DNA from 3 places in the Spirosoma migulaei genome. Region 3 is predicted to be linked to each of the others. Evidence: riboswitches for the same ligand, from Rfam matches in the RefSeq annotation. Region 3 holds a riboswitch; each other region holds the start of a gene.
What was found. A riboswitch is a leader RNA that binds a small molecule or an ion and turns the genes downstream of it on or off. The one in region 3 is predicted to bind S-adenosylmethionine.
Positions count from the first base shown of each region.

Region 1: linked by a shared signal. The riboswitch ahead of ACYVGO_RS00120 (YceI family protein) and the one ahead of metH (methionine synthase) in region 3 are both predicted to bind S-adenosylmethionine.
Region 2: linked by a shared signal. The riboswitch ahead of ACYVGO_RS20845 (O-acetylhomoserine aminocarboxypropyltransferase/cysteine synthase family protein) and the one ahead of metH (methionine synthase) in region 3 are both predicted to bind S-adenosylmethionine.

Region 1 covers NZ_BAAHBG010000001.1:33,553-41,062, reverse strand. The annotation lists gene ACYVGO_RS00140 (RNA polymerase sigma factor) at 78-641, shown strand; gene ACYVGO_RS00135 (APC family permease) at 933-2,237, shown strand; gene ACYVGO_RS00130 (LLM class flavin-dependent oxidoreductase) at 2,306-3,457, shown strand; gene ACYVGO_RS00125 (uroporphyrinogen decarboxylase family protein) at 3,429-4,481, opposite strand; SAM riboswitch class I at 4,831-4,930, shown strand; gene ACYVGO_RS00120 (YceI family protein) at 5,420-6,049, shown strand; gene ACYVGO_RS00115 (dipeptidase) at 6,108-7,403, shown strand.
Region 2 covers NZ_BAAHBG010000021.1:6,588-14,097, reverse strand. The annotation lists gene ACYVGO_RS20860 (glycosyltransferase family 2 protein) at 1-99, shown strand, start outside; gene ACYVGO_RS20855 (polysaccharide deacetylase family protein) at 48-866, shown strand; gene ACYVGO_RS20850 (DciA family protein) at 933-1,259, opposite strand; SAM riboswitch class I at 1,449-1,553, shown strand; gene ACYVGO_RS20845 (O-acetylhomoserine aminocarboxypropyltransferase/cysteine synthase family protein) at 1,774-3,087, shown strand; gene ACYVGO_RS20840 (homoserine O-acetyltransferase family protein) at 3,159-4,235, shown strand; gene ACYVGO_RS20835 (GDSL-type esterase/lipase family protein) at 4,269-4,862, shown strand; gene ACYVGO_RS20830 (esterase family protein) at 4,938-5,666, shown strand; gene ACYVGO_RS20825 (lipase family protein) at 5,789-6,871, opposite strand; gene ACYVGO_RS20820 (5'-methylthioadenosine/adenosylhomocysteine nucleosidase) at 6,962-7,510, opposite strand, start outside.
Region 3 covers NZ_BAAHBG010000007.1:6,913-14,422, reverse strand. The annotation lists gene metH (methionine synthase) at 1-2,040, opposite strand, end outside; SAM riboswitch class I at 2,145-2,252, opposite strand; gene ACYVGO_RS09585 (SxtJ family membrane protein) at 2,361-2,723, opposite strand; gene ACYVGO_RS09580 (DUF5989 family protein) at 2,727-2,876, opposite strand; gene ACYVGO_RS09575 (SGNH/GDSL hydrolase family protein) at 2,885-4,048, opposite strand; gene ACYVGO_RS09570 (carbamoyltransferase family protein) at 4,079-5,941, opposite strand; gene ACYVGO_RS09565 (Ppx/GppA phosphatase family protein) at 6,175-7,062, shown strand; gene ACYVGO_RS09560 (sensor histidine kinase) at 7,263-7,510, shown strand, end outside.

The DNA of each region.
Region 1 (7,510 bases), on a different contig from region 3:
AATACCATAACCGATGTTTATAAACCTTCTCCGTTTTTAAGCAACTGGTTTGTTCACGTTCCTACCTGTCTGCTTGAATGAACGCTACTTCACAAACCGAAACAAGTTTTGTACTTGCCTTACAAACACATCGTTCGTCTGACTTTTCCCTGCTATATAATGCCTATGCACCAGCCCTGTATGGGGTTCTTCTTCGCCTGGTCAATGATCCGGCTCGGGCTGAGGATCTTCTTCAGGATGCGTTTGTAAAAATATGGTCGAACAGTCATCAGTATGACCCCAAACAAGGTCGTTTGTTTACCTGGTTATTAACCATTACCCGGAACATAGCGATGGATGAATTAAGGGCAAGGAAGGTTCAGGTTAAGGCTGCTTCCTATCTCTACGAGCAATCGGAACAAACAACTGTAGCAAACGTTCCTGAGGGACCAGTTCATGGATCACTTCTGAATCATCTGGCCCCTAAATATCGGGCTGTCGTTGAGTTAATGTACTATCGGGACTACACGAGCCAAGAAGCCGCTGACCAACTAAAAATTCCTGTTGGAACCGTTAAAACGCGTATACGAACCGCATTACAACAATTAAAAGTACACTTTAACCAGGATATCCATCATTACCTGTCCTGGTATCGCGCTTAAGCACTTTCGGTACTTTAGTATATATTACCTACATGAGAAGCCCAATCTCAGTGGGTAAATCCCCAACATAGAATCGCCCGCTTAGCTCTCAGGTTAAGCGGGCGATTCTATGTTGATCACCTAATATGTACTAAGCCGCTTAGAATAGGTAACTATTTTTACCGCAACCCAGAGCCTATTCTCAATCTGGATAGCCTATATTAGCAATACCGAAGCTGCTCGGATTTAAACGTGTGTAATTAGTAGACCTGCGTTTGATCCAGCATCGGTTACTAAATTAAACGTAAAGGATTGACTCCTCCACCTACTTCATCAACTCCCCTTCGGCGTGGTATTGGTCGTTTTGACTTTATCGCCCTCATCATCAACATCACGATTGGCGCGGGTATTCTGGGACTGCCAGCAAAGATATACGCGTTGATCGGCACCTGGAGTTTGCTGGCCTACGGGGTTAGTGCGGCTGTAGTAACGCTCATTATACTCTGTTTTGCAGAAGTGAGTAGCCGCTTTAGCGGAACAGGTGGGCCTTATCTGTATACACGCATAGCCTTCGGTCCCTTAGTTGGCTTTGAGGTTGGCTGGTTGTTCTGGCTGTCACGCATGGCTGCATTTGCCTCCATTTGCAACCTTTTTGTTAGCTACGCATCCCTCTTCCGGCCCCAGTTGGGAGAGGGATGGGAGCGCACCGGTCTGATGACGGTATTGGTTGTTGGTCTGGCTACCATCAACTACATCGGCGTAAAGCAGTCGGCGCGGGTAAATACCCTGTTTACAATCAGCAAATTGCTGGCCATTGGCTTATTTGCCATCGGGGGCTTGTTCTTTGTGGATACAAACGCGTTTACATTCCCTCAACTCCCTACTTATACACCTTTTTCACAGGCTGTACTCCTACTGATTTTCACGTTCTCTGGCTTCGACGTGGCGGCTATTCCGTCCGGCGAAGTGCAACAGCCGCAACGAACCATCCCGCTTTCCCTGCTGGTATCTATTGGGACAGTAGCTGTGCTATTCATGGCGGTCCAGATCGTCTGCATCGGAACATTACCTGATTTAGCCCATTCTGAGCGGCCCCTGGCAGATGCAGCCGGACAGTTCATTGGTCCAAAGGGGGCCCGGCTGATCACCATCGTGGCCTTAGTTACGGCACTGGGCACCCTCCATGCCCTGATGCTGACTGGCCCCCGACTCCTGTTTGCGATGGCGGAACAACAGCAGCTACCCAACTGGTTAGCAACCACTCACCCCCGTTTCCGAACACCTTATGTAGCTATTTTACTGACGGCCTCTCTCCAGCTCCTGCTAGCCGTTACGGGCACGTTTCTCTATGCTCTCACACTCAGCACCCTTATCCGCCTTTCTTATTATGCGCTAACCTGTGCAGCTCTACCGTTACTTCGCCGACGGACTGATGTACCCATGGCGCAATTCCAGATAGCGGGTGGAGTGGTGATCGCAGGGCTGGCCGCGTTGCTTTGCGGTTGGTTGCTGAGTAACAGTTCAGGACGCGAAGCGCGAGACGCAGCGATTGCCGCTGCGGTGGGTTTGACTATTTTCGCGGTTAACAAACGGTTCAGGATCAAGAAACTAAAATGAATAATATCGTACGAATCACATTATCCATTATTCATTTTACATTATCCATTACATAGTCCGGATAACTCATGCTTCATCAACCTATTGCCTCTGTACCTGCCCGAACAACCGAACGTGTTTGTGAAGTTGCCTGGTTTTCCGATCTCTGTGGTGAAGACACCGAATTTATAAGCATTCGCGATCCTGCCCGCAGCACATTTTCGCACTGCCGCGACATTGCCCTAACCGCCGAACGATTAGGATTTAGCAATCTTCTCCTGCCAACCTCCTACATGATAGGGCAGGAAGTAATTCCCTTTGCAGCGGGTGTTGCCCCTGATCTTCACCGGATTAATCTTCTCACGGCTATTCGTTGCGGAGAGATGCACCCACCCATGCTCGCCCGGACACTGGCGTCCCTCGATCAGATGCTCGAAGGTCGGCTGACAATCAACATTATCAATTCCGATTTGCCCGGCTATCGGGAAGACGCCGATTTTCGGTACCAGCGTTGCGCCGAAACAATTCAGATTCTGAAACAGGCCTGGTCGTCTGATCGCATCGAACACGACGGGCCAGTCTATGGCAAAATTTCCTTAGCAACTGACCCAGTCAAACCCTACCAGCAAAACGGTGGACCACTACTATACTTTGGCGGAACATCGGATGGAGCACGGGACGTTTGCGCCCGCTACTGCGATGTATTTCTGATGTGGCCCGAAACCGAGGAGTTACTGTATGCCAACATGCAGGATGTTTCAGAACGGGCAGCTCGCTACGGTCGGCAAGTAGATTTTGGATTACGCATTCATCTTATCGTTCGCGAAACCGAGGCCGAAGCCCGCGCCTGGTCCCGGCACATCATGTCGAAGTTTGACCCCGTTCGCGGGGCCGCTATGAAAAACGCATCGCAGAGTTCCTGGTCACTGGGGGTCCGGCGGCAAAACGAACTCCGCGAAGGAGCCGACACCAACGGATTTGTGGAACCGCTACTCTGGACCGACATTGGCAAAGCTCGTTCGGGAGCGGGTGGTGCTTTAGTGGGCAGTGCCGATCAGATCGTCGAAAAAATAAATCGCTATATGGATATGGGGATACGGGCCTTTATTTTCTCCGGGTATCCCCTCATCGAAGAAGCGGAGTGGTTTGCCCGCCTTGTTCTGCCTCGCTTACCCAATACATCCCTGTCGCGGTTACAGGGCCGCACCCCGGTTAGGCCCGAAACTCATGAGCCGTCTTGATGGCCATTTGCAAATTCTGAATCGGGATATCCGTACGGACGGTGCAATTAGCACCTAGAATCACCTGGGTTGGTGCATCCTTTAGGACCAGTTCCACAGCTTTCTTAACATCGGCTGGCGTACCAGTCGACAGCACCCCATGCCGGTCAATACCGCCCATAACCGGCCGTTTAAATAGATCAGCCGCCTGCGTGAGCGATAGGGGTTTGCCTTCTGCGGCAAGCGGCACATTCACGATCTGGCCGGGGTAGTCGTGAAAGCGGGGACCAAATTCGGCGTAGGCACCCTCGTAATCGCAAACATGCAGGATATTGAAGGGTGTCAGCTGCGCTACTTCTTTCTGAATCAACATATCATAGTTCTTAATCACCCGATTAAACAACGTACGATCGGCTACCGCACTGGCCTCCCCACCCTGCGAACAGGTGTAGAAACCATCCACCCCAGCGCGTACAGCCGCCCGTACATAATTCATGACCGAGAGCGTAACATTTTCCATACCCCGGCTTACCGCTTCGGGATCTTCCTGCACATGCTTCAGTAACGTCTCTTTGGGCACAGCCTGTTTAGCCATCTGGTAAGGCGAATACATCGTTGGCAGGATCAATGCCTCCGCCTTAGCCGCCTTCACCAACCCCTTGATGATATACAAACTAGGCGCAAACCACTCCTCGGTAAGGACCGGAATTTTTGCCCAGTCATCTGCCGTTTTCACCTCCGGTAGTTGAGGGTAGCTTTGCTCAAACTGGATCTTCACGAAATCCATGCCCGTAGCCCGGAAATAATCAAGATGAGCCTTGATGGCAGCATCGCCCGTTCGCTGTTCGGGCGGGAAGTGCAGGAAAAAGCCAGCCGGGATGTAGTTTGGGTTACCTGACTTATCAAGTACCTGCACCATCAACTCACGCTTCGATTTGGCAGGCGCGTTTGGCCGGGAAAACCCCTCTGACAAGGGCCCAACGGAAGCCACAGCCAATGCAGAAGCGCCAATAAACTCCCGCCGACTGATAAAGTTTGATACCATTTTCTTCATATTATTTGAGACTATTACTTGTTCAGAGGATACCATACTATTCCTGATGAGTAATTCGGGACAAGGCCATTTCGCTTCGAAAAGCAAGTATACTGATTATAAACAACAACCCAAGACAATATACTGATTAACAGATAATTACCCTAAAGTCTATCGAGTTTTACTGTTTGTAGCGGCCTTATTATTGCATTAATCAATTATAATTTTGATCGCAATAAAGACAAAATCTTTTTTCTACAAAATTTATAGATCAAGTTTGGAAATATAAAAATAGCCGCTTTACCTTTATAGCATCTTACAATTACTACTGCTCCAGCAGCCCGGCTGCAAAGTAGCTGTGGATTTATAGGGAAAGGGGGAGAGACAGGCTCTGCGAACCCTTAGCAACTTGCCAGTTGGTGATAGTGCTAACCTGCCTACCTAGTTAGGAACTATAAATTTACAACCGCCCTGGCGGACCGCCATGTCTAGTCAATTTTCGTCCCGAAACGCAGAACCTATTATGAATCTGCATCCTGTAGCACAACCGTCTTGTTGCTGTTGTCAGTAACTAGTTCTTGCTGAACGGATAGGTCGCATTATACCATTCGTTGGGTTTTATACCTGCCTGATTCGGCTCATCTTGATCTAATCAGTGAACCAATATCCTACTTAATCCATAGAATAAAAGTATCTTTACTTAATTTAATCTTCCGTATGAAAACAACTACGATTGCATCACTCGCTGGCCTTGGCGATACCTTTCTGAAGGCCCAGTTAACTCGCCGAATCCTCGTCGACATAGCAGATAGATTTTTCATTCACGGTATTCTGTCCCCGGTGGGCCGTTTGAGGCATGTTTTATTAGAGCGTTAGTCCACCATAAACAGAATGCCAAAAACTGAATACAGTCAACCAGAACCACTAAAACTCGCTCCGGCGGATCAACAATGAAAAAGACAATCCAACTTCTGTTCGGCCTGACGGCCCTCTCACTTGTTTCCTTCGCTATTCCAGTTCCTAAAAAAGGAAAAGAAGCTACCTACAAAGTAGATATCCAGCAAAGCAGATTGGTCTGGACAGCTAAAAAAGTAACCGGCGAACATACGGGAACAGCCCCGATCATCAATGGCTCACTAGCCCTGAAAAGCGGCAAGTTGAAAGGCGGATCATTTGATATTGACCTGAAAGCCCTAACGGTAACGGATATTACCGACGCTGATCAAAACGCCAAATTAGTAGGCCACCTCAAAAGCGACGACTTCTTCTCGGTTGAAAAACACCCCACTGCCAGATTCGTGATTTCGTCGGTGTCGCTCACTGGAAACAGTACCTATGATGTAGCCGGTAAGCTAACAATTAAAGGCATCACGAACGACATCACGTTTCCGGCGCAGGTTAAAACCGAGGCTGGCAAGCTAACAGCAACCGCCAACGTAACGGTCGACCGAACCAAATACGATATTAAGTACCGCTCGAAAAACTACTTTGAAAATCTGGGCGACAAAACGATTTATGACGACTTCACCCTCGCGATTACGCTTGTAGCAACGCCATCGGGAGGTGTCGCCAGCCGATAAGAATAGGGATATTTCATCACTTCATCAACAAACAAAAATCAATAAATCACCCGATCCCATGAACAAACCTTCCTCTTATTTTTTGATAATCCGGGTTCTTATTTCAATAACGTATGCGTATACCGTTAGCGCACAGTCCTCCCCGCCTGCCCCCGAATCTGTACCTGATGCGGTAGTTCGTCGGGTTCATAAATCTGCCCTGACGATTGATCCTCATCTCGATATTCTGGTCGATTTTAATACCCCAGGCAACGACGCTGGCACGGATACCAAAGGCCAGTTTGACCTTCCCAAACTCGAACGGGGTGATCTGGATGTAGCCACGGTGGCACTGTTTGCAGGCACGGCAAAAAAAACGCCCGAAAACATTGCTGCGGCCCGGAAAGAAGTAGATACGAAGCTGGCCGCCTTGCGTCGATTCGTGAATCAGCACCCCGACCGACTGGAGTTTGCCTATACGGCGGCTGACCTGGAACGTATTCCGGCGAAAGGAAAACACGCCATTCTGCTGAGTTTCCTGAATGCATTTTCGCTCGGCAAAGACATCGCTCAACTCCCAATCCTTTACCGCGATGGTGTTCGGGTGTTTGGGCTTACCCATGCCGGAAACAACGACTGGGCAGATTCCTCCCGGCCTTCGCCTGGTTTCGGCGACAAACCCGACGAGTTGGGTGGCTTATCAGCACTGGGTAAACAATCTGTGGCAGAATTGAATAAGCTTGGGGTGATTATTGATGTATCTCAATTGACACCCCAGGGAGTTTTCCAGACGATTCAGTTGAGTCGGGCTCCAGTTATTGCCTCTCATTCGGCCGTACGGGGGCGGGTGGATGCGACGCGAAATCTGAACAACGATGAACTGAAAGCCATTGCAGCCAGCGGTGGGGTTGTCAGTATCGTAGCCTTCTCGTCCTACCTGCATCCGTCTCAGGAGCAACTGGCGACCTACAAAAAGAACGTTTGGGAACCCTTCGGACTACAACCCGGAGACGATGCAAAGTCGAAACTTGATCCCGCGGCTTATCAGAAATTCCAGGCCGCTTACCGAGAATTTTCGAGTAATGGCTACAAATACACAACCCTGGCCGATTACCTGGATGCTGTTGATTATACCGTACGGCTCATCGGCATTGACCATGTGGGGCTGGCATCAGACTTCAATCATGGTGGAGGTGTTATGGGCTATACACACGTGGGCGACTCCCCCAATGTAACGCGTGAACTGCTCAAACGAGGCTATTCGGAAGAGGAAATCCGAAAGCTCTGGGGCGGCAATTTTCTGCGTGCCTTTCACGACGTAGAAGCAACGGCCAAAGAACTACAACGAGAATCAAAACTAGCGGTGAAGCAATGAAACGGTTTGTATAGCCCTTTACCACCTTTTCTGCAACACGCACCAAAAAAGCCCTACCGCACCGGCAACCCGGTGATCCGCCAATGCGGACTGCGCCCGACCTCAGT
Region 2 (7,510 bases), on a different contig from region 3:
GCCTATATCATCGGTGATACGAGCGAGATCGAGGAGACTGTAACGAAATGGCAATCCCCAACCGAGGTGGACGAAATATTTTATTCACCGTTGATGTAGAGGAATTTGATACGGCTGTAGAATTCGGTCACAATATTCCTCTTAATGAACAGCTGGCCGTATCAACTCGTGGGCTGCGCTTACTGTCACAACGGTTCGATACGGTAGGTGCCCGCACAACGCTGTTTACAACGGCTAATTACGCGCTTCACGAGACTGAATTGATTCGGAGTTTAGCACAAAAACACGAAATCGCGTCGCACGGCTATTTTCATACAACCTTCGAGCCCGCTGATCTGCTAAAATCCCGGTTGGCTCTTGAAGAGTTATTGGAGCGCCCCGTAACGGGTTTCCGGCGCGCACGCATGGGTTTTGTTGATCCGAATGATGTACATCAGGCTGGTTATCAGTATAATTCGTCATTGCACCCGACCTGGCTTCCTGGGCGATATAATCATTTGGGAGAACCGAGGCACCCGTTTCAGGAGTTGGGTGTCTGGCAAATTCCGGCTTCGGTTACCCCTACCTTACGCTTGCCGTTGTTCTGGTTGAGCCTCAAAAACTTTCCGTTCGCTTATTACAAACTGCTCTGTCGGCAAACGCTGGAAGCCGATGGCTTTTTGAACTTGTACGTCCATCCCTGGGAATTTACCGACCTGTCGGGCTATGAGAAAATTCCGACCTATGTCCGTAGGCACTCACGCGATGCATTGCTCGACCGGGTTGAAAACCTTTTACGATTTCTAAAACCACTCGGTGATTTCAGGACAATGGGTGAGTTTGCGGACGAATTAAGCCAGCAAATTAAGGCTCCCCAACAAATCTAGCTTCAAAAAGAAAGGACATTGCCACTGAGCAATGTCCTTTCTTTTTGAAATCTAATAGTGCCTATATCAAATGAATATCACGTCGTCAATCACATCGGACCCCATGTCTTTATTTACTAGCTGAATAAGTTTCTGCTTGGCATTAACGAGTTCGTTACGAAGCGGAGCCGAACCAATCTCAATATGAAGCTTCCGGTCGCGAACATACAGTCGGTTTGTACGTGAAGCAATAGCTGGTCCCATCATACGTCCCCAGAAGGCTTCAAGGTACGTTTCATTAAACCGAGTCTGGAGTTGATAAGCCTTCAGTAACTGCCCGATTGCGTCCTTCAGGGTCGTAGTGCCAGCTACCCGGGTAGCATTTTCGCGATTATAGCGGTACGTCTGATTCATTGGGTGGGATGTCTTACCACAAAAGTAAACAATGAATTGACTTAATGAATGAACACTGATCAGCAAAAGCGAAAAAATGTGTTATCGGATAGAAAAAACAAATCACGTTTGGATTCGCGCTATTTGGCTAGTATACTTGCGACATCAAGTCAATTGTTTCGCACCATTTTTAGCCTATCGGTGCACGTTGATTTATAAAGAAGTGGGGAGAGATCAGGCTCTGTGAACCACTGGCAACCTACCACACGGCAAGGTGCTAACTCCTGCCTAAAGTTATTTTAGGGACTATAAATCGGAACTCACATGCTCTATATTCAGCACTGTATGCCCCGGGGGGCCTACAAAGTATGACTCACTAACCGCTACGAAAACCGGGAGGGTTTGTCGTACCAATTAGTTGCGGTCAGTCCCTGGTATTTTCAATCGAATTATGAAAATACCCAGCCAACTGGTTGCTGCCCGTATTTCTACAGAAAACTAATTACACGATCCTAAATCACTAACTACTAAACTCATGTCTGAACTTCATTTCGATACGCTCCAGCTCCATGCTGGCCAGGAACCCGATTCGGCTACAAATGCCCGGGCTGTGCCTATTTATCAAACAACTTCGTTTGTTTTCAATGATTCGGCACACGGCGCCGATTTATTTGCGCTGAAAGCCTTCGGGAATATTTATACCCGGATCATGAACCCTACCTCCGATGTCTTTGAAAAGCGTATCGCGGCTCTTGAAGGGGGCGTAGCTGCGTTGGCAGTTGCATCGGGACAGGCGGCCCAGTTTATTGCACTAAGCAACATTTTGAGCGCTGGTGATAACTTTGTGACGACCTCGTTCCTGTACGGAGGTACATATAATCAGTTTAAAGTTTCGTTTAAACGGCTGGGTATCGAAGCCCGTTTTGCGGATGGTGATAAGCCTGAATCCTTCGCGAAACTGATTGACGAAAACACAAAAGCAATTTACCTGGAAACCATCGGGAATCCGGGCTTCAATATTCCCGATTTCGATGCCTTTGCCGCCCTGGCTAAAGAACATGACCTGCCGTTGATCGTTGATAATACGTTTGGTGCAGGGGGCTACCTTTTCCGTCCTCTTGAACATGGTGCGGCCGTTGTTGTTGAGTCGGCAACGAAGTGGATTGGTGGCCACGGCACGAGCATTGGCGGGGTAATTGTCGATGGGGGCACGTATAACTGGGGAAATGGGAAGTATCCGCAGTTCAGCGAACCGTCGGAAGGTTATCATGGGCTCGTGTTCAGCGATGTGTTTGGCGTAGGTGGTCCCTTTGGCAACATTCAGTTTATTATTCGTGCCCGCGTTGAAGGTCTGCGTGACTATGGACCGGCCATTAGCCCATTCAACTCGTTCCTGCTACTTCAGGGCCTGGAAACGCTGTCGTTACGAGTAGACCGTACGGTACAGAATGCGCTGGCGCTGGCCCAATGGCTCGAACAACACGAGCAGGTTGAATTCGTAAACTACCCGGGTTTGGAAAGTAGTGCCTACCATGACCTAGCCAAAAAATACCTAAAACGCGGTTTCGGCGGTGTATTCTCGTTTAAAGTGAAGGGCAGCAGTGAAGCCGCTGACCAATTTGTTAATAGTCTGAAACTGGTCAGCCATCTGGCCAACGTTGGTGATTCAAAAACGCTGATCATCCACCCGGCTGCTACAACGCACCAACAGTTGAGCGAACAGGAACAGGCTAGTGCTGGCGTTGAATTAGGGGTATTACGGGTGTCAGCGGGCATTGAATACATTGATGACATTAAAGCTGACTTTGAGCAGGCGTTTGCCAACATTGCCGAACCGGTATTGGGTTAAACAGTCTGTAGTTTGATGTTTGTAGTTTCAGCTACAAACATCAAACTACAGACTACAAACTATAAACTTGATTGAATCTCCAGTATTACGATTATAAGTATTCGTTCGCGCTCGAATCGGGCGAAAGCTTGCCGGGTTTTCGGCTGGCTTATACCACACGCGGTACACTCAACGAAGATCGGTCGAACGTTGTATGGGTATGTCATGCACTGACCGGTAATGCCGATGTGGACGATTGGTGGGGAGGCATGGTTGGTGCGGGAAAATATTTTGACCCCGAAGCCAAGTCCGGTGTGGGGCAGTTTATTGTATGCGCCAATGTACTTGGCTCATGCTACGGTTCTACAGGACCGCTTTCCGTCAATCCCATAGGCGGAAAGCCTTATCACCACGATTTCCCCGCTATCACGATTCGTGATATGGTTAATGCCCTCGACTTACTTCGACAGGAGTTGGGCATCGAAAAAATCCATACCTGTATTGGCGGCTCAGTAGGTGGGGAGCAGGCACTGGAATGGGCTATTCTACAGCCTAATTTAATTGAAAACCTAATCGTTATTGCAGCCAGCGCCGTGGCCTCTCCGTGGTGTATTGCTTTCAATGAAGCACAGCGGATGGCTATTGAAGCCGACCCAACCTGGCGAGAAAACCGTGATGATGCGGGTCTGGCTGGTATGAAAGCGGCTCGTGCTATGGCCATGATTTCGTATCGAAATTACGATACGTATGGCTTTACACAGGCTCTGGATAATAATGAGCAACTGGATGGGTATAAGTCAGCGAGTTATCAACGTTATCAGGGTGAGAAACTGGTCGAACGGTTTAATGCCTTTACCTACTGGACGCTCTCGAAGGTCATGGATTCTCATAATGTTGGGCGTAATCGGGGCAGTATCCTCAACGCGCTTGGCCAGATTAAGGCACATACACTAGTTGTCGGTATTCGCTCTGATTTGCTGTTCCCCCCAATTGAGCAGCAATTTCTGGCACGTCATATTCCTGATGCAGCCTACGAAGAAATTGATTCACTGTATGGTCATGATGGATTTTTGATCGAATTTCGTCCTCTGGCTAATATGATTCGGAAGTGGATGGCCGGGTTAGCTGTGTCTGAATCGAAAAAACTAGTTGAAGCTGCTAAAAAGTAAGCAGCTTAATAAATCATCAATAAACTTAACCGGATGTTCTGGTACGAAGCCGATATTCAACAATTAGAAAGTAAACTGAGTAGCTTGCCACCCGCTTCGGATCGGGTCGTTTTTTATGGCAGCTCATCCATTCGGCTCTGGACAACGCTGGCACAGGATTTTCCACAAATCAATACACTCAACTTAGGTTTTGGAGGCTCTACGCTGGCTGCTTGCACGTGGTTTTTCGAACGGGTACTAGTTCCGGCGAATCCTAAGTCTATCGTGTTTTACGCGGGTGATAACGATCTCGGCGATGGGAGACATCCTGAAGAAGTGTATCTATTTTTCTGCACCTTTGCTGAAAAACTCAGTACAATCCTACCGGGTATACCTCTGTCTTTTTTATCGATAAAAATTAGCCCTGCCCGCTGGGGCATTGTGGATCAGATCCGATTTGCAAATACATTGATCCTCAGAGAAATCGAAAAATACGCTGATTACCAGTTTGTTGATATGGCATCCCCGTTGCTAGGATCCGATGGGAGGCCTCGCAGAGAGTTTTTTGAGCCTGATGGATTGCATCTAAGTCCGGCGGGTTACCGAATGTGGAAACAAGTGGTACAGAAGCAGGCCCGAATTTTTTAATAATTTGTTTACCCGGTTCGTAGAAATTCTTTACCTTACTTGTTGCAATTTCAGGGGTATTTAACGCATACCGGTATGCAACGGGAATATCATAAATGGTTTAGCCCGAATCTGAATCGTGACATGGAGCTACTAGTATTCGGTCACGCAGGCGCGAGGGTGCTGGTATTTCCTACCCGTCGCGGCCGATTCCACGAATACGAAGATCTGGGCCTCGTTCATGCACTCGCTGACCGAATTGAAAACGGGTGGTTGCAACTGTATTGTGTCGATAGCGTAGACCGGGAAAGCATCTATAACCGGTATGCATCTCCTCAGGACCGGATACGACGGCATAGTCAGTATGAACAGTATATCCTGAACGAAGTGCTGCCCCTTTCCCGACTGAAAAACCCCCAACCGTTCATGATCTCGCACGGTTGCAGCCTGGGAGCTTATCACGCGTTGAACATCGCCCTTCGGCATCCGCAATGGTTTGGTAAAGTGGCGGCCTTTAGTGGGCGCTATAATTTATCTGAACCCGTAGCCGAATTCCGGGGCTTATTCGACGATTATTATGACGAGGAAATCTACTTTCATAGCCCGAATCATTTCCTGCCAAATCTATATGATGGTGCTATCCTCGACAATATACGGCGAATGCAACTAGTCATGACAATTGGCACCGAAGACCCTTTTCTTCATAGCAATCTGAATCTAAGCGAAGCGCTCTGGGCCAAAAACGTATCACATGAGTTGTACCTCTGGGACGGCCGGGCACACCAGGCCAATGACTGGCAGAAAATGGTGCAATTGTATCTCTAAGACCCACTGTTAAGCATAGTTAAAAACTTCGCCGAACCAGAGTTCTATGATTCCTGATGATCAGTACAGTAGAATCCAGTGAATCTATCGCACGGGCGGCCCTAAGAATCAATAGAATCTCTTTATGGCAACTTCTCCGCCAGGTATAAATAAGGCGGATGGAAATGATGAGTGAAGATCTTTTCCTTACTCTCTGGGTATTTTTGAAAATACGTGCTGTCGGCCAGGAGAACGATGGTGGGGCCGGTTCTGACATAATCACTGCTGTTATAATAACTAGATGGAACATAGCCATTTAAGTTCTTGACTACGCTTTTAGACGCAAACTTTCCTAAATATTTCTGGTAATTTTTCTGCGCCTTGAGTGCCGGCTTACTCAGTTGATTATAAACATACTTCAGGACGATGCGCTGCGGCAGTTTCTGTTTTTTGATCATGGCCGGGGCACCGCTGAACGGATTTGTTGTGTTTACATCGTTAACCGTTTGAATCGAGAATGGAACTTCTGGTACCCAATCGGCGGAGTTAACAACATTATAGGCCCAGCCAATTTGTGTGTCGGCCTCGTAGGCATAGGCATAATACAGGTTGCCCGGTTTTGGCCCTGCACTACAATAGGTTTTGAACCGAATGTCGGCGGGGAGTTTAGTCTGCTTCTGTAAGCTTTTAAGGTAAGAGGTTAGCAGGAAAGCAATGGCTCCCCCCTGGCTGTGGCCCATGATTAGTATATCTTTAATGCCAGCCTTGTAGCAGGAATCTAGTTTGGGCAGAATATCCTTACTCAAATAAGCCATACTCACCAGCCAACCCACATGAACGGCCGCTTTGGGGTCGGAAGCCAGCTCATAGGGGAATTTTTCGGTGGTGTTGAGTTGTAACTCGCCTTTGGCTGGAACCATCGCAGCATAAAAATTACCTAGCCAGCTTATACTATTCGCGGTTGTTCCCCGAATGCTCAGCACTGCTCCCGATTGCTTATCTGTCCATAAATCCCAGCGATTATCCAAGCCAACAACCGGAGAGCGATAGGCAAGTTTGTAGCGTTGAGGAACAGGGAATGCACTGACATAGGTCGAATCGCCAAACTGGGCTGATACTTTAAGCAGTTCGATGTATTCCGCTTTATCAAACCCCGGCTTTAATGCTTGGCTGAAAAGAGCCGAGGGAAATGCAAACACAATGAGGAACACGGCTATGTATTTCATACGTGAGCTTGGCGAAGGTATATGCCGCTCAAATATGAATGAAAAGTTGTCTGTTCCCAACAAAAGGTAACCTTTCTGAGGAAGCGGTGGCTACAAGGCCTTCACCAGTGCAATAACTAGTTTGGCTGAATTTCGGGCGGCAGTCGGGTAAAACTTGTCGTAGGCAATGTGCGCTTCGGCATCGGCCCGGTCGCTAAGGCTGCGAATAATCAGGAGTGGCACCTGAATCTGGTAGCAAACCTGCGCAATGGCGGCTCCTTCCATTTCAGTCGCATCGGCTCCAAAATCGGCGCGTAGACTTTTCCCTTTTTCGGCCGACGCTACAAAGACATCGCCCGTTACAACGGTCCCCGTCATCACTTTAACCGGTCTGTCTGACACGCCCCCCGATGCCAGTGGAATACCCTCTAATGGAACGCTCTTGACAACAGTTTCGGCTAGCCGCATTAACGTTGAATCGGCGGGGAAGTAAACGGGGTTAAACTCTTTGGTAATCGCGTTTCGGGTCTGTTTCGTCGGTGTGTTTTTGTCTGTAATAGACCCATAGTCATGATGCGCTGTTCGGCCCGAAATAACAATGTCGCCGGGTTGTAAATCCGGGTTCGTACCGCCTGCAATACCGGTGAATAGGACACGCTG
Region 3 (7,510 bases):
CTGCTGCCGGATTTCTTCAACGTCCTGGTCAATATAATCGGTAATGCCTTTGATAAGGGCGTGCTTGAGACGTTCACGAACAGGTTCGAGCCGCCAGCTTTCATCCTGAACAATGACTTTCCCTTTCGCTTTCACCGTTTCGGCAAAATCAACCAGGCGTTCGGTGGCGTCGTCCCGACGATTAAGCAGAACGTCTTCGCAACGTTCCAGCAACTCTTTTGGAATGCTATCATACACTTCCAGTTGCCCGGCATTTACGATACCCATGTCCATACCGGCCCGAATGGCGTGATACAGAAAGGCCGAGTGCATCGCTTCCCGTACAACATCGTTACCCCGGAAACTAAACGAGATATTCGATACGCCCCCACTCACTTTGGCTAGCGGCAGGTTTTGCTTGATCCAGCGCGTTGCGTTGATGAAGTCAACGGCGTAGTTGTTGTGCTCTTCAATACCCGTTGCTACAGTCAGGATATTGGGATCGAAAATGATATCCTGTGGAGCAAATTTGACTTTATCGACCAGAATCCGGTACGCCCGTTCGCAGATTTGAATGCGCCGTTCGTAGGAGTCAGCCTGACCGGTTTCGTCGAACGCCATTACCACCGCAGCCGCACCATAGCGTTTAACGAGTTGTGCCCGTTCAATGAATGCCTCTTCGCCTTCTTTTAGGGAGATGGAGTTCACAATAGCTTTTCCCTGGACGCATTTCAGGCCAGCCTCGATCACTTCCCACTTTGAGGAATCGACCATGATAGGGACACGGGCAATATCGGGCTCGGCAGCAATCAGGTTCAGGAAGGTTTTCATGGCCTCCACCGAATCCAGCATGCCTTCATCCATGTTGATGTCGATCACCTGCGCGCCCCCTTCAACCTGACCACGGGCAATACTTAGGGCTTCATCGAAATTCCCTTCTTTAATGAGCCGGGCAAATTTCTTTGACCCCGTTACGTTCGTCCGTTCACCAACATTCAGGAAGTTGGTTTGCTCCGTAATTTTCAGGGGTTCCAGGCCGCTCAGCTTTTGATAAGGCTCAGCTTCCGGCAATTGCCGGGGCGGATATTTAGCCGCCACATCCGCAATAGCACGTATGTGATCAGGTGTTGAGCCACAGCAGCCGCCAACAATATTGACGAAACTACTTTTAATAAAATCTTCGATTTGAGCCGCCATCATATCCGGCGTTTCATCATACTCACCAAATTCATTAGGCAAGCCCGCATTCGGGTAGGCTGACGTAAAAAATGGTGCTTCTTTTGCGAGTGTCTGAATGTAAGGCCGCATTAAGGCAGCACCAAGTGCACAATTTAAGCCTACACTGAGCAGGGGCAAATGGGAAACCGAGTACAAAAACGCTTCGGTCGTCTGCCCCGATAATGTACGACCACTGGCATCGGTTATGGTGCCTGAGATCATAATGGGCAGAACTGTCTTTTGCGGATTTAAATTGAAATATTTGTCGATGGCAAACATAGCTGCCTTCGCATTGAGGGTATCAAAGATTGTTTCGACTAGCAGCACATCTGAGCCACCATCCACTAAACCACTCACCTGCTCATAATACGCATTAACCAAATCATCGAACGTGACAGCTCTATAGGCGGGATTGTTCACATCCGGCGACAGGGAAGCTGTACGGTTCGTTGGTCCCATAGCACCGGCGACAAAGCGCGGTTTATCCGGATTCTGACGTGTAATTTCTTCAGCTACCTCTTTGGCAATCCGGGCCGATTCATAGTTGAGTTCATAAGCCAGTTCCTCCATGTGGTAATCGGCCATGGCAATGGTTGTACCACTGAAAGTATTGGTTTCAATAATGTCGGCACCTGCTTCCAGATATTGCTTATGGATCGCCTTGATTATATCCGGTTTCGTCAACGATAACAAATCGTTGTTACCCTTCAGATCATGTGGCCAATCCTTAAATCGTTCACCCCGGTAATCCGCATCAGTCAGGTTATACCGTTGGATCATCGTACCCATCGCACCATCAAGGACGAGGATGCGTTCGTGGAGGAGTTCGTATATCGTTTTCAAAAGCGAGTTATAGAAGGCTTGGTTATTAGGGCTACTAACAACCAGCACACTTAAAAAAGTCCAAAAAGATAAAATGACTTACAGAAAGACAGATAGCAGAAGGCTACTTATCTATCCCGCTACTAAGCGGGAGGAAATTGGCACCAGTTCCTGGAGTTGGTTGGTTGCCAAGACATCATCGGGTCCGTTCCCTCCGTCTTTCTGGATAAGCTACAACAAAAATAGACAAAAATAGGGTACGCCGACACGCAGCATACCCTATTTTTAAGATTCTATTGATTCTATGATAGTTACAGCCAATCTAGTCGCATCAACAATAGCTACCAGGTCTGTTCCAAATCCTCTTTCGTGTACTGGTGATTCCGCTCGTTGTAAAACGACTTTTCGTTCGTCCGTTTAATATCCAGCGGATTTTTCGACGTCAGGCGATACAGCAACGCAATTGGCCATAAAAACACAAAAAACAGGATCGACAAAATGATCTTGCCATTGATATTTCCCAGTATTTCAGCCACTTTGAACCAGGCCTTCACAATCAAATCACCAACTACCGGAATAGCCAGGCTCAACAAGCCAACGGCTGCTGCTGCATAAAGCCACCAGGGTGATTTAAACACAAAATATAACACAACCAGACCAGTCACGATGACCAGCTGGGCCTTTACTTTTTCGGTAACATCCATGCCTTAAAACAACGTATAGATAAATGGAGCAACGGCAGAACCGCCACCAATAACAATTAGAACACCGATGAGTAACAGTAAAATAATCATCGGAGCCAGCCACCATTTTTTGCGCTGCTTCATGAATTTGAAAATGTCCTGCAAAAATTCCATGTCTACTTTTAGTTTATTTGCTTGTTAACAGATGGCGCCTGAACAGTACCCGGATTCGACTGCATAAGTCGAAACAAAGCATCGCCCACACGCTGATTCACCAGAGCACTGGCATGGCCATCATTACGGCCTACAACCCGATCATTCGGGGCAATATCGCCCATGAGTTTACCAACATCCAGAATGGGTACGTTACTGCGTTGAAAGAAGTCAACTACAGGTTTAACGTACACAGCTGTTTTTTCAATATTGTGCGAGAACGGAAACATAACAACGTAAAAGCGGGAATTATGCTCCTGTGCGTAGGTTATGAATTTGTTAAGGTCGCTTAAGTGGTCGTTAATAATGGCCGGTGTGCCGTAGGCAGTGCGGGCGTATGTATCAAAAGGCGCAAAATTACCGTGTGGAAACTGCCAGTATAAATAATTGAGCAAATACGACTTAATAAACAGCGACTGTACAGCGCGGGGCATATCCGAATACGGCTCAAATCCAGCAGGAACTAACCCATGATCGCGGGCTACCTTTTCAATGTCGTTCGGAAAATACTGCAAAACCAACACGTCAGGCGTTTTGCCAAACTTTACCAGCCGAGCGTATTCATCACGCGTATCGGAGCCTGATATACCGAGGTTGTATGTTACATACTCTTTGGTACCTAATTTTTCGCTAAGAACATTCCCGTACCGTTCGTCAGCTGATTTGAGACCGTGACCCGACGTAAACGAGTCGCCCACCACCAAAACGTTCTTTTTACCTACTGTATCAACTTTTGGCGTATCCCGATAATCGCCGACCATAGGAGGCCAGTAGCGTTCAAACCAGATATGCGATGCCAGTGTAAGACCTCCTTCCTGGCTTTGGGAAATGCACATAAAGATGATCTCAACAAAAACCAACAGCCCAACAAGTGGAACAAACAGGGTGGCTAAATTACCAAGAAACTTCGGTGGCTTCGGATTTTTGACAACGCCATAATAGTAGCAGCGAAGCAGTTCAATAACGATCAGCACCAGGATACACCCTTTTGCCAGTCGAACATATACGTTATCAAACAAACCTTTGTGTGGGTAATCGAACGTAACATGCAGTCGATCACCGTAATACAAAATAAAGGCCAGGAATCCGAGCAAAAGCAGACGGACGGCACTGGATACAAGTTTTGATCCCATCAGGACAGATCGTTCGGCGAGTGTGTTTGGCTAGTCTAAAACAAATTCTTCTTTCCAGTTATCTTTCTCCTGCCACTCAGGTTGCTGGCGCTTATCGAACAGGAAATTACCGACCACCAAATAATCCATTTCGGTACGCATGAAGCAACGGTAGGCATCATCCGGCGTAGAAACAATAGGCTCGCCCCGTACGTTGAAACTGGTGTTAACAATGACGCCATAGCCCGTAAGTTTCTTAAACGAGTCGATCAACTGATAGTAGCGCGGGTTAGTATCTTTATGAACCGTTTGAATCCGGGCAGAGTAGTCGATGTGCGTAATGGAAGGTAAATCGGAGCGCTGATAGTACAGCTTTTCGCGCAGTGGGAAACTGGCATAGTCGGCAGGAACGGGTGTCCGGCGACTTTCGGCTACCGGGTGCACCAGCAGCATATAGGGAGAAATGCCGTCATAATCAAAATACTCGGCACAATCTTCGGCCAGAACCGAGGGAGCAAACGGCCGGAAGGACTCGCGGTATTTGATCTTCAGATTCAGTTTTTTCTGCATTTCGGCGTTCCGTGGATCACCCAGAATACTGCGTCCCCCCAAGGCTCTTGGACCAAACTCCATCCGCCCCTGTACCCAGCCAACTACATTGCCTTCAGCTAATAAACGGGCCGCTTCGGTACTTAACTCAGCAAAATCCGTAAAATGAGTTGAAACAGCTTTATACTTAACAGCCATCAACTCAACATCCAGATCCGAAAACGTTGGTCCCAGATAAGAGCCCCGCATGGCATCGCGCTCGGTGGTAACTATACGTTCTTTACCAAAATAGATGTGGTAAGCTGCCAGGGCTGCTCCTAACGCGCCACCCGCATCACCGGCGGCTGGCTGAATAAAGATGTCTTTGAACAGGCCAGCAGCTTGCAGTTTCCCGTTTGATACACAGTTGAGCGCTACACCACCTGCCATAACCAGTGCATCGGCATTAGTCAGGCGTTTGGCTTCACGAGCCATATTTAGCACCACTTCTTCGGTCAGATACTGAATAGCCAACCCCAGATTACAGTGATAATCTTTCAGCTCATCTTCAGGCTGGCGTTGCGGAAACCCAAACAGCTCTGCCCATTTGGCCTCTTTCACCATGGTTAGGCCAGTAGCATAATCGAAATACTCCTGATTGAGCCAAATGGACCCATCGGGGCGAAGGTCAACTAATTTTTCTTTGATGATGGCCATATACCGGGCTACATCAGGTGAATTTGGATCACCATAAGGTGCCAGACCCATCAATTTATACTCGCCGGAATTTACCCGAAAGCCCAGAAAATAGGTGAATGCCGAATATAACAGCCCCAGCGAGTGTGGGAACCGCATTTCTTTCAGGATAGAAATGTTTTTACCCTCCCCTAAACCTATGGAAGCCGTTGCCCATTCGCCAACGCCATCGACGGTCAGAATAGCCGCCCGCTCGAATGGAGATGGATAAAAAGCGCTGGCTCCATGCGAGAGGTGATGCTCAGGAAAAAGCAGTTTTACTTTTTTAGATGAGTCGTATCCTAGCTTCTCTAACTCCTCCCGAATGAGCCGCTTAAGAAATAATTTTTCTTTCAACCAAACCGGAATCGATAGCAAAAAAGACCGAATTCCCTGGGGAGCAAAGGCGTAATAGGTTTCAAGCAGCCGCTCAAATTTGAGCAGTGGCTTATCGTAAAAAACAATGGCGTCTAGTTTATTGAGATCGGCCCCGCCATACTGAAGACAGTATTTAATAGCCTGAGCAGGAAAACCCGGATCGTGCTTTTTACGGGTAAATCGCTCTTCCTGAGCAGCGGCAACGATACGACCATCTTCAATCAATGCAGCTGCCGAATCGTGATAAAAAGCAGAAATACCTAATATAGTCATGTACTATGATACTGGACAAACAGCGCCAAAAGTAACTGATTTTTTTGGCAAACATACCATATGACTTACTCTACGGTAAACCAGCCACTAACGAGGAATTAGACTTTAGGGAGGCAAAAAAGAGTATCTTTGGCCCAAATTAATGAGTGAATGAGCGAATTAGTGAATGAGCGAATAGAAGCTACCAACCATTCACTAATTCGCTCATTCACTAATTCACTAATTGATTAATAATGAAACTGGCAGCCATTGATATCGGTTCCAACGCAGCTCGTCTGCAAATCTCAACAGTCTTGCACAACGATAGTCTGGTCAGCTTTAAGCGTGTCGAGTATGTACGCTTTCCGCTCCGGTTGGGACATGATGTGTTCAATTTTGGCGCACTGACGCCGGAAAGTGAAGCGCGTACCACTAAACTTCTGCAAGCCTATAAACTGCTCATGGAGTTGCATGAGGTAGAGGGCTACATGGCCTGTGCTACATCGGCCATGCGTGAATCATCGAACGGCCACGAAATAGCCGACCGTATTGAAGCCGCTACAGGCATTAAAATCCACATTATAGACGGCAGTAAAGAGGCAGAACTCATCAACAATGTAGTGGTTCAGGCCCTTGACGATCAACAATATCTGCACATTGATGTTGGCGGAGGAAGTACAGAGCTAAACGTTTACGAAAACCGAAAAAAAATAAATTCCAAGTCGTTTAAAATAGGCTCCGTTCGATTACTGGAAGGAAAAGAACATAAAGGAGCTTGGCGTAAAATTGAGGATTGGGTCGAGGATAATGTTGACGCAACCCGCGAAATTACGGCAGTTGGTACAGGAGGTAATATCAGCAAATTGTTTAATCTGGCCTCCAAAACCTCAGAACTGGAAACAACCCGAACCGAGATTGAACGCATTCGGGATTACATTGCGAGCTTCAGTCAGGAAGATCGTATCAACAAGCTTCGCCTGAATGCCGACCGGGCCGATGTGATTGTACCAGCCGCCGACATTTATATTTCAGTGATGAAGTGGGCTGGTGCCAACAGAATTATTGTGCCAGATTTGGGTTTAAAAGATGGAATTATTCAACAAGTGTACGCGCAACGGGGTAAACGGAAGTCTATGCCCTGAAAGGTTATTCCAGTTGGAATACGATGGAAATGATACATTCGTGCTGTAAAAAAAGTCAGCCTACCACTAACTTAATTCAAAAAATAAAGTAACTGGTAGGCTGACTTTTTCACGAGCGCATTAAATTTGGTTAATCTTTTATTTCCGGCTATATATTGCGGATTAGCCCGACAAAAGAAGTAATTATTAACTACCGTAACATGGATGTACTGCCAACTGCTCATTTACAGCAGCGACTTGATGCCCTGGCGCTTGAAAATACCTTATTGAAGTCTCAGATTGACCAGCAGGGAATCAATCAGCGCTTTCTCCTGGAGTTCTCAGACCGATTTGCCACGTACAAGGTTGGTGATGAGTTCTTTCACTCACTCGTTAGCTACATTACCGAGCAAACAAAGCTTGACTATGTATTTCTGGGCGAGTTGGTTGAACCGTCGCCGGGTGCATT